2 regions of the Streptomyces sp. NPDC091416 genome follow, and region 1 is predicted to be linked to the other one. Evidence: riboswitches for the same ligand, from Rfam matches in the RefSeq annotation. Region 1 holds a riboswitch; the other holds the start of a gene.
The links. A riboswitch is a leader RNA that binds a small molecule or an ion and turns the genes downstream of it on or off. The one in region 1 is predicted to bind cobalamin.
Positions count from the first base shown of each region.

Region 2: it holds a riboswitch for cobalamin, as region 1 does, so the genes downstream of both, ACIQMX_RS11820 (ABC transporter substrate-binding protein) here and ACIQMX_RS01180 (ribonucleoside-diphosphate reductase subunit alpha) in region 1, are expected to answer to the same signal.

Region 1 is NZ_JBIVTU010000001.1:315,519-322,480, reverse strand. It holds gene ACIQMX_RS01200 (family 20 glycosylhydrolase) at 1-390, opposite strand, end outside; gene ACIQMX_RS01195 (helix-turn-helix domain-containing protein) at 495-1,469, opposite strand; gene ACIQMX_RS01190 (hypothetical protein) at 1,551-1,763, shown strand; gene ACIQMX_RS01185 (ribonucleotide-diphosphate reductase subunit beta) at 1,769-2,785, opposite strand; gene ACIQMX_RS01180 (ribonucleoside-diphosphate reductase subunit alpha) at 2,785-5,163, opposite strand; cobalamin riboswitch at 5,298-5,433, opposite strand; gene ACIQMX_RS01175 (GNAT family N-acetyltransferase) at 5,475-5,987, opposite strand; gene mctP (monocarboxylate uptake permease MctP) at 6,104-6,962, opposite strand, start outside.
Region 2 is NZ_JBIVTU010000003.1:260,054-267,015, forward strand. It holds gene ACIQMX_RS11815 (acyl-CoA dehydrogenase) at 1-1,656, shown strand, start outside; cobalamin riboswitch at 1,990-2,176, shown strand; gene ACIQMX_RS11820 (ABC transporter substrate-binding protein) at 2,236-3,276, shown strand; gene ACIQMX_RS11825 (FecCD family ABC transporter permease) at 3,273-4,373, shown strand; gene ACIQMX_RS11830 (ABC transporter ATP-binding protein) at 4,370-5,158, shown strand; gene ACIQMX_RS11835 (PRC and DUF2382 domain-containing protein) at 5,297-6,355, opposite strand; gene ACIQMX_RS11840 (IclR family transcriptional regulator) at 6,840-6,962, shown strand, end outside.

The DNA of each region.
Region 1 (6,962 bases):
CGCCGACGTCGCGGCGGTGACCGTGACCCGGTCGCCGACGTCGAGGCGGTAGCCCTCCGCGCCCAGCGAGCCCTTCAGGGACGGGTCCTGGCGCAGCACGATGTCACCGGCGCGGGCCCTGCCCCGCGAGACCGGGGCCTTCCCCGCCAGCTCGCCCGCGAACCGCGCCGCGTCGGCCGCCGTGCGCTGCTCGCGCACCCCGTCCAGCACGATCCGCGCCCGGTCCGTGAGGGTGAACTCCCCCTCACCGGCCTGCCACTGCCGCAGCGACGGCAGCACCTCGGGCGGCGGCGCGGCGGCGGCCGCGTCCTTCGCCGAGGCGCTCTGCAGGGGCAGCAGAGTGGCGGCGAGCGCGGCCACCACGGCCCCGATGGTCCTTCGTTTAGCCATCCGGATGTCCATGCGCCCGACCCTGTCGCGTCGCCGGCGGCCCGGTCCATGGACAGGTGAAGGAAACGGTTGGACGAATGGTCCGACGTAATTCCTGCGAACGATCAGGCGACTTCGGTCAGTTCGACCGGGCCGCGGAAGGTCCGTCGGTATGCGTTCGGCGTGGTTCCCAGGGAGCGTACGAACTGATGGCGGAGTGCGGCGGCATTGCCGAAGCCGGTCTGCCCGGCGATCGTATCCATCGTTTCATCGGATGTCTCCAGGAGGTGCTGCGCCAGGAGCACCCGCTGGCGCAGCAGCCAGCGGTACGGCGTGGTGCCCGTCTCCTGCTGGAAGCGGCGGGCGAACGTGCGCGGTGACATGTGCGCCTGGGCGGCCAGCTGTTCGACGGTCATCTCCTGGTCGAGGTGGCGCTCCATCCAGGCGAGCGTGTCGCCGACCGTGTCGCAGCGGGTGCGGGGCAGCGGGCGCTGGATGTACTGCGCCTGGCCGCCGTCACGGTGCGGCGGCACCACCATGCGGCGGGCGATGGTGTTGGCGGTGGCGGTCCCGTACGCCTGGCGGACCAGATGCAGGCAGGCGTCGATCCCCGCGGCCGTGCCCGCCGACGTGATGACCGGGCCCTCGTCCACGTACAGCACGTCCGGCTCCACGATCGCGCGGGGGAAGCGGCGCGCCAGCTCGTCGGCGTGGCGCCAGTGGGTGGTGCAGCGCCGCCCGTCCAGCAGGCCGGCCGCGCCCAGCACGTACGCCCCCGAGCAGACGCTCAGCACCCTGGCCCCGCGGTCCACGGCCCGCCGCAGCGCCTCCAGGACCTTTTCCGGGTACTCCCGGTCCACGAAGTGGGTACCGGCCGGGACGGCGATGAGGTCGGCCTCCTCCAGGCGGTCCAGGCCGTGGGGGGTGGTGATGGTGAACCCGGCATGGGTGCGGAGCACCGGGCCCTCGGCGGAGACCACGGCGAAATCGTGCACCGGCAGTCCCTCCTCGCTGCGGTCGAGTCCGAACACCTCGCACAGGACCCCGAGTTCGAAAGGGTTCACATCGTCGAGCAGCAGGGCGGCCACGTTTTTCAGCATGACCTCAGTGTGGCAGTAATTCGATGCTCCATGACAGTCCTGCCACTGCCGCGATCGGCCCGGACCGGCGAGAGTAGAGGCATGAACACATTCCTGAACTTCCTGGGCATATCCGCTGTTTTCGCTCTCGTCCTGCTGCCGGTGCTGGCCGGTATCGCCCGCGAACGCCGCATCGACCGTGAACTGAGGGAGGCGGAACGGGCCCGGAGCGCCGAACCCCCGCGAACGGCGGACGCCGCACGGCCGGTGAGGGCCGCACGGCGTCCGTACGTCAGGAGCTGGGCGAGGATCTGAACGGCCTAGAAGTCGTCGTCGAAGCCGACCGTGCCCTCGACGGCCACCTGATAGGCGGACGGGCGGCGCTCGAAGAAGTTCGTCAGCTCCTGGACGCCCTGGAGCTCCATGAACGAGAACGGGTTCTCCGAGCCGTACACCGCGGGGAAGCCCAGCCGGGTCAGCCGCTGGTCCGCGACGCACTCCAGGTACTGGCGCATCGACTCGGTGTTCATCCCGGGCAGGCCCTCGCCGCACAGGTCCCGGCCGAACTGCAGTTCCGCCTCGACGGCCTCCTTCAGCATGTCGGTGACCTGCTGCTGGAGCGCGTCGTCGAAGAGGTCGGGCTCCTCCTTGCGGACGGTGTCCACGACCTCGAACGCGAAGTTCATGTGCATCGTCTCGTCACGGAACACCCAGTTGGTGCCCGTGGCGAGGCCGTGCAGCAGCCCGCGCGAGCGGAACCAGTACACGTACGCGAAGGCGCCGTAGAAGAACAGCCCCTCGATGCACGCCGCGAAGCAGATCAGGTTCAGCAGGAAACGGCGGCGGTCCGCCTTCGTCTCCAGCCGGTCGATCTTCTCGACCGAGTCCATCCACTTGAAGCAGAACTGCGCCTTCTCGCGGATCGACGGGATCTCCTCGACCGCGTCGAAGGCGGCCGCCCGGTCGTCCGGGTCGGGCAGGTAGGTGTCCAGCAGCGTCAGATAGAACTGGACGTGCACGGCCTCCTCGAAGAGCTGCCGCGACAGGTACAGCCGCGCCTCGGGGGAGTTGATGTGCTTGTACAGCGTCAGCACGAGGTTGTTGGAGACGATCGAGTCGCCCGTCGCGAAGAACGCGACCAGCCGGCCGATCATGTGCTGCTCGCCCGGCGAGAGCTTGGCGAGGTCGGCGACGTCGGAGTGGAGGTCGACCTCCTCCACCGTCCAGGTGTTCTTGATCGCGTCCCGGTAGCGCTCGTAGAAGTCCGGGTAACGCATCGGCCGCAGGGTCAGTTCGAAGCCCGGGTCCAGCAGGTTCTTGTCGTTGGTGGAGCTCATTACTGGCAGGCCTCGCAGGACTCGGGGTTTTCGAGGGAACAGGCGATCGCGTCCGCGTCGGGCGCGGGTGCCTGCTCGGGGATCGGGGCGGCGGACGCCGCACGGGCGATCCGGGTCGCCGGGCGGGAGCGCAGGTAGTACGTCGTCTTCAGCCCCTGCTTCCAGGCGTACGCGTACATCGAGGAGAGCTTGCCGATCGTCGGCGTCTCCAGGAACAGGTTGAGCGACTGGCTCTGGTCGAGGAACGGCGTACGGGCCGCAGCCATGTCGATCAGTCCGCGCTGCGGGATCTCCCACGCCGTGCGGTACAGCGCCCGCACCTCCTCGGGGATCCAGGCGAAGCCCTGCACCGAGCCGCTCGCCTCGCGCAGCGCCTCGCGGGTCCGCGCGTCCCACACGCCGAGCTGCTTCAGCTCGTCCACCAGATACGCGTTGACCTGGAGGAACTCACCGCTGAGCGTCTCGCGCTTGAACAGGTTGGAGACCTGCGGCTCGATGCACTCGTACACACCCGCGATCGAGGCGATCGTCGCCGTCGGCGCGATCGCCAGCAGCAGCGAGTTGCGCATCCCGGTCTTCGCCACCCGGGCCCGCAGCGCGTCCCAGCGCTCCGGCCAGTTCAGCTCGGTGTCGTAGTGGTCCGGGTGCAGCACACCGCGGGCGGCACGCGTCTCGGACCACGCCGGCAGCGGGCCCGAACGCTCCGCGAGGTCGCAGGACGCCTCGTACGCCGCGAGCATGATGCGCTCGGAGATCTTCGTCGACAGGGCGCGGGCCTCGGGCGAGTCGAAGGGCAGCCGCAACTGGAAGAAGACGTCCTGGAGGCCCATCGCGCCCAGGCCCACCGGCCGCCAGCGGGCGTTGGACCGGCCTGCCTGCTCGGTCGGGTAGAAGTTGATGTCCACGACCCGGTCGAGGAACGTCACGGCGGTACGGACGGTCGCGTCGAGGCGCTCCCAGTCGATCGCGCCGCCCTCGACGAAGGCGCCGAGGTTGACCGAGCCCAGGTTGCAGACGGCCGTCTCGCCGTCGTCGGTGACTTCAAGGATCTCGGTGCACAGGTTCGAGGAGTGCACGACCCGGCCCGGCTCGGCGGTCTGGTTCGCGGTCCGGTTGGAGGCGTCCTTGAACGTCATCCAGCCCTGGCCGGTCTGCGCGAGGGTCCGCATCATGCGGCCGTAGAGCTCACGAGCCTGCATGGTCCTGCGGGCCAGCCCCTTGGCCTCCGCCGCCCGGTAGGCGGCGTCGAACGCGTCGCCCCACAGGTCGACCAGCTCGGGCACGTCGGCCGGGGAGAACAGCGACCAGGTGCCGTCCGCGTCGACCCGGCGCATGAACTCGTCGGGGATCCAGTGCGCCAGGTTGAGGTTGTGCGTACGCCGCTGGTCCTCGCCCGTGTTGTCGCGCAGCTCCAGGAACTCCTCGATGTCCGCGTGCCACGTCTCCAGATAGACGGCGGCGGCGCCCTTGCGCCGGCCGCCCTGGTTCACCGCGGCGACCGAGGCGTCGAGCGTCTTCAGGAACGGCACGATGCCGTTGGAGTGCCCGTTGGTGCCGCGGATCAGCGAACCGCGGGCGCGGATGCGGGAGTACGAGAGGCCGATGCCGCCCGCGTGCTTAGAGAGGCGCGCCACCTGGTGGTAGCGGTCATAGATCGAGTCCAGCTCGTCCAGCGGGGAGTCCAGCAGGTAGCAGGAGGACATCTGCGGGTGCCGGGTGCCGGAGTTGAAGAGCGTGGGGGAGGAGGGCAGGTAGTCCAGCCGGCTCATCAGCCCGTACAGCGCGGCTACCTCGTCCAGAGCGCGCGCGGAGTTGTCCTCGGCCAGACCGGAGGCGACCCGCAGCATGAAGTGCTGCGGGGTCTCGATGACCTGGCGGGTGAGAGGGTGGCGCAGCAGGTAGCGGCTGTACAGGGTGCGCAGGCCGAAGTAGCCGAAGCGGTCGTCCGCGCCGTCGGCGAGCGACTGGGCGACGATCGCGTCCAGGGCGGCGGCGTGGAGGGTCACGAACTCGGCGGTGCGGTCGGCGATCAGGCCCTCGCGGTGACCGACGGCGACCGATGCGGAGAACGAGGTCGCGCCCTGCCCGGCCGCCTCGTCCGCGATGGTGCGGGTGAGGAGGCGGGCGGCGAGCCGGGAGTAGGCGGGGTCCTCGGAGATCAGGCCCGCGGCGGCCTCGGTGGCCAGCGAGCGCAGCTCGGCCTCGTCCGACCGGGCGTTGCGGCCGCGCAGTGCTGCGGCGGCGACGCGTCCGGGGTCGGTGTCGGGCAGGTCGGCGGTGAGGTCGGTCAGGGTCCGCAGCAGTGCGGTTCCCGGTCCGTCGCTCGTGCTTCCCGTTGATTCGGCCGCTGAAACCGGACCGGCTGGCGCGATGGTCACGCGGTGCTCTCCCTCGCTCGGCTCGGGGCCTCGGTGGAGCGGGGGGCGGCCGGGCGGAGCGCGCCAGGGCAGCGCTCCGTGCGGCGTCCACCGGCCCATCCACGAGGCCCGGACGTCTGGGCATCCGGATCGGACGAGCCGGATGCGCTGTCGGCAGGACCTCGGACTGGAGGTGCGCAAAAGGCACCGAACATACCGTTGCGGGACAGTTCCGGATTCGCACCGGATTTCCCTGCGGCGACAGCGAGCACGAGCATACATGTGGGGGCTGCCGGATGCGGCAGCCCCCACATGTTGTGTCGTGCCTGCGCTCACGCCGCAGGGCGAAGCTCCAGACGGAACGTCAGCAGCGTCAGACCGGCGACGGGGCTCCAGTCCCTCTCCGGTGTGCGGACGAAGCCGAGGCGCTGGTAGATCCGGTGGGCCCCGTGCATCGCCGGCTGCGTCGACAGGACGATCCCCGTGACCCCCGCGGTACCCCGTGCGCGGTCGATACAGGCCCGTACGAGCGCCTCCCCGGCTCCTGCGCCCCGGGCCTCGGGGGAGACCGCCAGGGTCCGGAATTCCGCCTCGTCCGCCGCGGCGATGTCGGCCCACGGGTTGCCCGGCGGGGCGTAGGTGACCCCGCCCAGGACATGGCCCCGCGCGTCGGCGGCCACCAGCACCTCGGCCTCGGCGGCCCGGCGGGGGACGTCGCGCAGCTGGACCAGGTACGGGTCGTCGGCGCCGAGGTCCAGGAGGCCGTCGCCGAGGTAGGCCCCGGCGGTGATCTCGCCGAGGAGTGCGTGTTCGGCGGGCTCGATCGGCCGGATCGTCATGTCCATGGGGGCAGTCTGCCGCACGGGCGGGCCGTGGCCGCAAGCGGATATCGGGGGTACGGGAACGGGCCGCCGCGCCCCTCCGGGGAGGAGTGCGGCGGCCCGCTCACGCATGCCGTCGGTCAGTGGCCGCCCGGAGCACCGGCGGTGGCCGGCGGCAGCTCGGTCTTCACGCCCGGGTCGCCCGCGTCCGCGGTGTAGTCGCCCGGGGAGGTCTCGTCGATGCCGGCGGGCGCCTTCACGGCGTTCAGGACGAACGTGAGGACGACGACGACCACGACGTTCAGCACGAAGGCCGTCAGACCGATGTAGCCGATCTCGCCGAGGCCGGGGATCTCCTTGGAGGACCCGCCGAAGTGCTTCTGGGTCGGGCTGGCGACCCCGTACGCGGCGAGGGTCCCGTACAGCATGCCGACCGCCCAGCCCGCGAGCAGCGCCCAGCGGTGGAACCACCGGGTGAACAGTCCGCCGACCAGGGCCGGCATCGTCTGGAGGATCCAGATCCCGCCGAGCAGCTGGAAGTTGATCGCGACCGTCTTGTCCATGGTGAGGACGAAGGCGAGCGCGCCGACCTTCACCAGCAGCGACACCAGCTTGGAGACCTTGGTCTCCTGCGCGGGGGTGGCGTCCGGCTTCAGGAAGTCCTTGTAGATGTTGCGGGTGAACAGGTTCGCCGCGGCGATCGACATGATCGCCGCCGGCACCAGGGCGCCGATGCCGATCGCGGCGAAGGCCACGCCCGCGAACCAGTCGGGGAACATGTTCTCGAACAGCTGCGGGATCGCCAGCTGGCCGTTGTCCACCTTGACGCCGGCGGCGATCGCCATGAAGCCGAGCAGCGCGAGCAGGCCCAGCATCAGCGAGTACAGCGGCAGGATCGTCGTGTTGCGGCGGATCACGTCACGGCTGCGGCTGGAGAGCGTCGCCGTGATCGAGTGCGGGTACATGAAGAGCGCCAGCGCCGAGCCGAGGGCCAGGGTG
Region 2 (6,962 bases), on a different contig from region 1:
CTGCACGAGTGGCTCGCTCCGGTGGACCCGGCGTTCGCCACGGTCGCGGGCATCCACTACAACCTCTTCCTCGGCAGCCTCCTGGACCACGACGCCGACAGCCCCCGCGATCTGTCGGACTTCCTCGGGCTGCGGCGCGTCGGCACCTTCCTCTGTACGGAGGTGGCGCACGGCAACGACGCCACCGCCATCGAGACGACCGCCACCTACGACCCCGAACGGGACGGGTTCGTGCTGCACACCCCGCACGCCGGCGCGCAGAAGTTCATGCCCAACACCAGTCCGGCCGGCGGCCCCAAGTCGGGACTGGTCGCCGCCCGGCTGATCGTCGACGGCCGCGACCGGGGAGTCTTCCTGCTGCTGGCTCCGCTCACGGACGCGTCCCGGGCGCTTCCCGGGATCCGGGTGCGCCGGCTTCCCGCCCGGATGGGCAGTCCGGTCGACCACTGCCTGACCTCGTTCGACCAGGTCTTCGTGGACCGCGGGGCGCTGCTGGGCGGTGCGCAGGGGCGGGTCGGCGAGGACGGGGTGTTCCGCAGCGGCACCGACGGACGCACGCGCCGCTTCCTCGCCTCGATCGGACGGGTCACCACCGGCCGGATCTGCATGAGCGCCAGCGCGGTGGGCTCGGCCCGCACCACGCTGGCCGTCGCCGTCCGCTACGGGGGCCACCGCTTCGTCTCGGGCGGCCGCTCGGCACCGCCGGTCCCGGTGATGGCGCACCGCAGCCACCACGGCCCGCTCGCCGAGGCCATGGCCACCGTCTTCGCGATGAGCCTGCTGCACCGGCGCGTGCTCGACCGGTGGGAGAAGGCGGCGGCCCGGCCGCCCGCGGAGCGGGAGACGGACGAGCGCCTTGTGGACATCGCCAAGGCGTGGATCACCTGGCAGGCCCGGTCCGTGATCGTCGAATGCCGGGAGCGGTGCGGAGCCCAGGGCCTCCTGGAGAACAACGGGATGACCGAACTCGTCACCGGGATCGAGGGCGCCATCACCGCCGAGGGCGACAACCTGGCCCTTCACGCCCGGGCGGCGGCCGGGCTGCTCGCCGACGCGTCACGGCGCCCGCGGGAGGAACCGGCCGCCGCTCCCGCCGGCGGCGACCTCGCCGACCTCCGATTCCTCGGCCGGCTCCTGGACGAGGTGGAGCACATCTGGTTCGCCCGGGCGGCCGCAGGGATGGCGGGGGCGGCGGAAGGCGACCCGCTGGAGCGCTGGAACGCGGCATCCGGGCCGGCGCTGCGGGGGGTCGAGGCCCATGCGTACCGGCAGGCGGCCCACGCCTACGAGAACGCGCTCGCGGCGCTGCCCGGCGGCGAGGCCCGCGCGCGGCTGGACGAACTGGCCCGGCTGTTCGCGCTGCGCTGGGTCGCACGCAACAGCGGGGACCTGCTCGCGGCCGGCCACCTGACCCCCGCTCAGGTCGACGGACTGAGCGAGGCCACCGAACAGCTCGTCTCCACCGTGAGCGGCCACCTGCCGGAACTGGCCGCGTCCTTCGCCCTGCCCGGTGAACTGCTGGCCGACTGGCCCATCGCGAGTGCCCGCTACACCGACGCGTACGACGACCCCGGCGCCTCCTGGCACCCCACCGCGGCCCCGGAAGCGGCCTCCCCGCGCACCCCTGGAGGCGAATCGGTTCACCACAACGCGTGACCGGGAAGGGGCCGCGGCGGGGCCGCCCCGGACGGTCCGGCGGGCCGGGGGGGGGGGGGGGGGCCCCCCCCCCCCCCCCCCCCCCCCCCCCCCCCCGGGGGGGGGCCCCCCCCCCCCCCCCCCCGCGCCCGCCCCCCCCCCGCGCGGGGCGGGGGGGGGGGGGGGGCGCGCCGCCGCCGCGGGGGCGCGGGGGCTATTGGCGGGGGGGGGCGGGGGGGCGGGGGGGGGGCGGGGGGGGGGCCGCCGCGCGGGGGCGGGGGGGGGGGGGGGGGGGGGCCCCCCCCCCCCGCCCGCCGCACCCTCCGCACCGCCGCTGAGCTGGGCAGAGGCTCGTGGTAGCGTGCCGGAGCCAGTCGAACTCCACATAGGGGTCAGGGAATCCGGTGCGAATCCGGAACTGACGCGCAGCGGTGAGGGGGACGGGCGGGGCCACGGCCACTGGGAGACCACGGTTTCCCGGGAAGGCGTCCCGTCCGCATGAACCCGAGTCCGAAGACCTGCTGGCACCCGCGGTCCGGTTCCGGGCCGCGGAACTCCGTACGGGCCCCGCGCATGGGCCCAGAGACGCCGAGGTGTCCCGTGCCGCCCATAGCCGGCCCCGCCCGCTCCGCCGCCCTGCTCACCGCCGCCCTGATCCTGCTGACGGCCTGCGGCGGCGGAAAGGAAACCGCCACCGCCGAGTCCGCCGACGCCGACGGCTATCCGGTCACGCTGAAGAACTGCGGACGGACCGTCACCGTGGAAGCGGCACCGGAGCGCGCCGTGCCGGTCGACCAGGGATCGGCCGAGATCCTGCTCTCGCTCGGTCTCGCCGACCGGCTCGCCGCCACGGCCACCTGGACCGATCCGGTCCTGAAGGGCCTGGAGAAGGCCAACGAGGGCGTCCCGCGGATCTCCGACAACCGCCCCTCGTCGGAGAAGGTCCTGGACCAGGAGCCCGACTTCGTCAGCGCCTCGTTCGAGTCGACGCTCGCCAAGGGCGGTGTCGCCCCCCGCGAGCAGTTCGAGGAACTCGGCGTCCCCACCTACGTCTCGCCCGCCGACTGCACCGCCAAGGACAACAGCAAGGACGGCGACGGAGTCCGCACCGGCGCCCTGACCATGGACAGGGTCTACGCCGAAGTGCGTGATCTCGCCCAGGTGTTCGGCGTTCCGGAACGGGGTGAGGCACTCGTCGCCCGACTGCGCGCCCGGGTACGGAAGGCGACGAGCGGCATCGACGCCTCCGGGGCCTCGCTGCTGTACTGGTTCGCCAACTCCGAGGCCCCGTACCTGGCAGGCTGCTGCGGTGCGCCCGGCATCATCACCCGGGAACTCGGCGCGAAGAACGCCTTCGACGACACCCATGAGGAATGGCCGCAGATCAGCTGGGAGACGGTCGCCGACCGCAACCCGGACGTGCTGGTGATCGGCGATCTGACCCGCAAGTCGCAGACCGCCGAGAGCGCCGCGAAGAAGATCGCCTTCCTGGAGTCGGACCCCGTCACGAAGAACATGGACGCCGTCCGGCACAAGCGCTATGTGCTGCTCAGCGGTCAGGCGATGAACCCGACCATCCGGACCGTCGAGGGCGTGGAGCGCGTGGCCGCCGGCCTGCGGACCTTCGGGCTCGCGGGGTGACGGACACCGAACGGGCCGCGGCGGCGCGCGAGGACAGTGCTGCGGACGTCGCCCGGCCCGGTCGCCGGGACTTCCGGGGCGTCCGGGGCTTCCGGGAAGGGTTCCTGTGGGCCGCCGGCCTTCTGCTGCTCGCCCTGTCCGTCGCCGTCGCCGTCACCATCGGCCCGGCCCGGATCTCCGTCGCCGACGTCTGGTCCGCGGTCGCCTCCCACCTCGGCGCGGGCGAGTCGCGGCTCAGTCCGATCCGCGACGGCATCATCTGGAACCTGCGTATGCCGCGCACGCTGCTCGCCGCCGTCTGCGGTGCGGGGCTCGCGGTCTGCGGCACCGTCATGCAGTCGCTGCTGCGCAATCCGCTCGCCGATCCGTTCGTCCTCGGGGTCTCCTCCGGAGCCTCGACCGGTGCCGTCGTCGTGGTGGTCCTCGGGGTCGGCGGGGGAGCGGTCTCCCTGTCGGCCGGGGCGTTCATCGGGGCCCTGTGCTCCTTCGCCCTGGTCATGCTGCTCAGCCACACCCTCGGCGGCAGCACCGACCGGGTCGTCCTGTCCGGGGTCGCGGCCATGCAGCTCTTCTCCGCGCTCACCTCCTTCGTCGTGATGACCGCCGCCGACGCCGAGCAGACCCGCGGCGTGCTGTTCTGGCTGCTGGGCTCGCTCGGCGGCGTCGGCTGGAGCGATGTGTGGATCTGCTCGTCCGTGCTCGGCGTGACGCTGCTGATCTGCCTCGGCCACGCCCGCACGCTCGACGCCTTCGCCTTCGGCCAGGACGCGGCTGCCGCCCTCGGCGTCCACGTCGGCCGTACCCGGATCGTCCTGCTGTGCACGACCGCGCTGCTGACCGCCGCTCTCGTGAGCTCGGCCGGTGCCATCGGGTTCGTCGGGCTGGTGCTGCCGCACGCGGCCCGGGCACTCACCGGCTCCGGCCACCGCAGGCTGCTGCCCGTCACCGCGCTCGCCGGGGCCGTGTTCCTGGTCTGGGTCGACACCCTCGCCCGGACCGTACTCGATCCGCAGGAGGTACCGGTGGGCGTGGTCACCGCACTCATCGGGGTCCCCGCCTTCGTGCTCGTCCTGCACCGCACCCGGCGGACCCCGTGAGGCCGGCCGTCCCCGGCGGCCTGCGGGCCGACCGGGTCAGCCGGGAGGCGGGCGGCCGCCTCATCCTGGACGGTGTCTCGCTCGCTCCGCCGCCCGGCGCCACCATCGGGCTGATCGGCCCGAACGGCTCCGGAAAGTCCACCCTGCTGCGGATCCTGGCCGGGGTCCTCGCCCCGGACGCGGGCGTGGTCACCCTCGACGACGATCCGCTGACCGCGGTGGGCCGACGCACCGTGGCCCGGCGCGTCGCGGTGGTCGACCAGCACGCCGTCACCCAGGTCGAACTGAGCGTCGTCGACGTCGTACGCCTGGGCCGCATTCCGCACCGCCGCGCCTGGTCGGCGCCGACGGCGGCCGACGAGAGGGCGGTGCGCGAGGCCCTGGAGCGGACCGGTCTGGCGGAACGCCGCGACCAGTCCTGGCACACCCTGTCCGGCGGTGAGCGCCAGCGCGTGCAGATAGCGCGCGCGCTCGCCCAGCAGCCCCGCGAACTCCTGCTGGACGAACCGACCAACCACCTGGACATCCAGCACCAGCTCGAACTGCTGGCCCTGGTCACCTCGTTGCCGCTCACCGCCGTCGTCGCCCTGCACGATCTCAATCTGGCCGCGATGTTCTGCGACCGGATCGTGGCGCTGGACGGGGGAAGGGTCGTCGCGGGCGGCCCTCCGGCAGAGGTGATCACGGCGGACCTCATCGCCGACGTCTACCGGGTGCGGGCCGTCGTGACACCGGACGGCCCGCAGGGGCGGCCCACGGTGCGCTTCGTGCCGGGACGGCCCTGAGGTTCCCGCGGAGGCCGGGGGCCGCGAGGTGTCCGGCGTTCCTGCCGCGGCCGGTTCCGCGTCACGGAGCGCAAGGGGCGGGCCCCGGTGCGGGGCCCGCCCTTCCCGGTGCGGTACGTCCGGTGCGCTGGGCCCGGGTCAGCGGCGCCGTCCCTGACCGAACTCGCCGCCCATGTCCTTGCCGCCCATGTCCTTGGCGCTCTTGCCGGTGCCGTCCGCGTAGTCGATCTGCTCCTTGCGCAGCTCGGCGGAGACTTCCTTCTGCTCGGTCACCTTCTTCGTTTCCATCCGCACCCGCTCGACCGGCACGGTCTCCTTGCGCATCGTGGCGCGTTCGGCGTGCAGGGTGACCTCCACGTCCTGCTCCGTGATGTCGGACCGGCCGGCCGCCTTGTCGCCCGGACGGAGCGGTTCACGGACCACCCGCACTTCTTCGTGCGTGACGGGAACGGTCCTGGTGACGTTCTCCGTGACGACGTACTTGTGGAGGCGGGCCTTGCCGCTCTCGTACTCCTCGGTGCCGATGTGCAGCTGCTCCTCGGAGCGGATCATCTCCTCCTTGCCGCTGAGGTCGGCGCCGGAGCGTTCGGCTCCCGCGCCGGCTCCGACCAGCGGACGGGACGTGCCCGAGGTTTCCGTGTCGCGGTGCCTGCCGGTCCCGGTGCCCGCACCGGCCATGCCGGCCGACGTGGTCCTGTCGGTCGTGCGGCCCGTGCCCGCGGCGCCCATGGCCCCGGCCCCGGCTGCCGCACCGGCCCCGGCTGCCGCTCCGGCTCCGGCCCCTGTTCCGGCCGTGCCCATGGTGCCCGTGCCGGTCGTGGTCGGTGCGTCGGCGCTCGTGGTGCCGGCGCGGTCGCCGAGGGTGGCCTTGGTATTCCGGCTCAGGCCGTAGTGCCGGTAGAGCTCTTCCTCCTCGGAGACGGACAGATGGGCGTCCGCGTCCACCCGGGGGGCCTCCTTCACCAGGTCCTTCGGATGCGAGATGTGCAGGTCGGAGCCCACGCGACGGGCTCCGGCGAGGGGCACGAAACTCTCCTTCATGCCGAACAGGCCGGTCTTCACCGTGATCCAGTCCGGCCGGCCGGTGTTGTCGTCGACATACACCCGCCCCACGTTGCCGATCTTCTCGCCCTCGGTGTCGTACACCGTCAGGCCGTCGAGCTCTCCGGAATCCGTGAAACCGTCAGCGGCTCCCATGACCGATTCCTCCTCGCCCGGGCGCGTCCTGTAGGTGGGTCCAGCAGGGGAGGCGCGTCCGGTCTCCATCGCGCCTCACCCGGATGGACGCTGCAACCGCCCGGCCGCCGGAGGCCGGCCGCCGTACCCGCCCCCGGTCGGTGCAGGCCCCGTGCGACGCGGCTGCGGGGCCGCCCGCCCGGTTAGGCCAAACGAGTGAACGGGTCGGGGGGCCCGTGAGCCCGCCCACCGGAGGACGGGGGTGCGACGCCCGCATCGTCGGGTGCCCGGAGCGGACCGTTCTCGCCCACGTCGGGCGCCGGACCCGCCCTTGCCCGGGGCCTGCCTTCCACCGCCTCTGAACAGGCCGTTCCCGCCGCGGAGCGAATTTTCCGGAAACCCTTGACACCCGCCGGGGGCGCCCGCATCCTTTCGCCAGAAATCGCAACGCCGTTGCGATTTCCGCACCGACAGATCGACGACGTGGACGAAGGAGGCCCGGCCCATGGCTGAGCACGGCACGGACACCACCACTCCGGCACCGCCCGGACAGCAGGCCCCCGCCGTGCTGCAGACCGTGGACCGGGCCCTGCTCGTGCTGCTCACCTTCACCGAGCAGCGCCCCGAA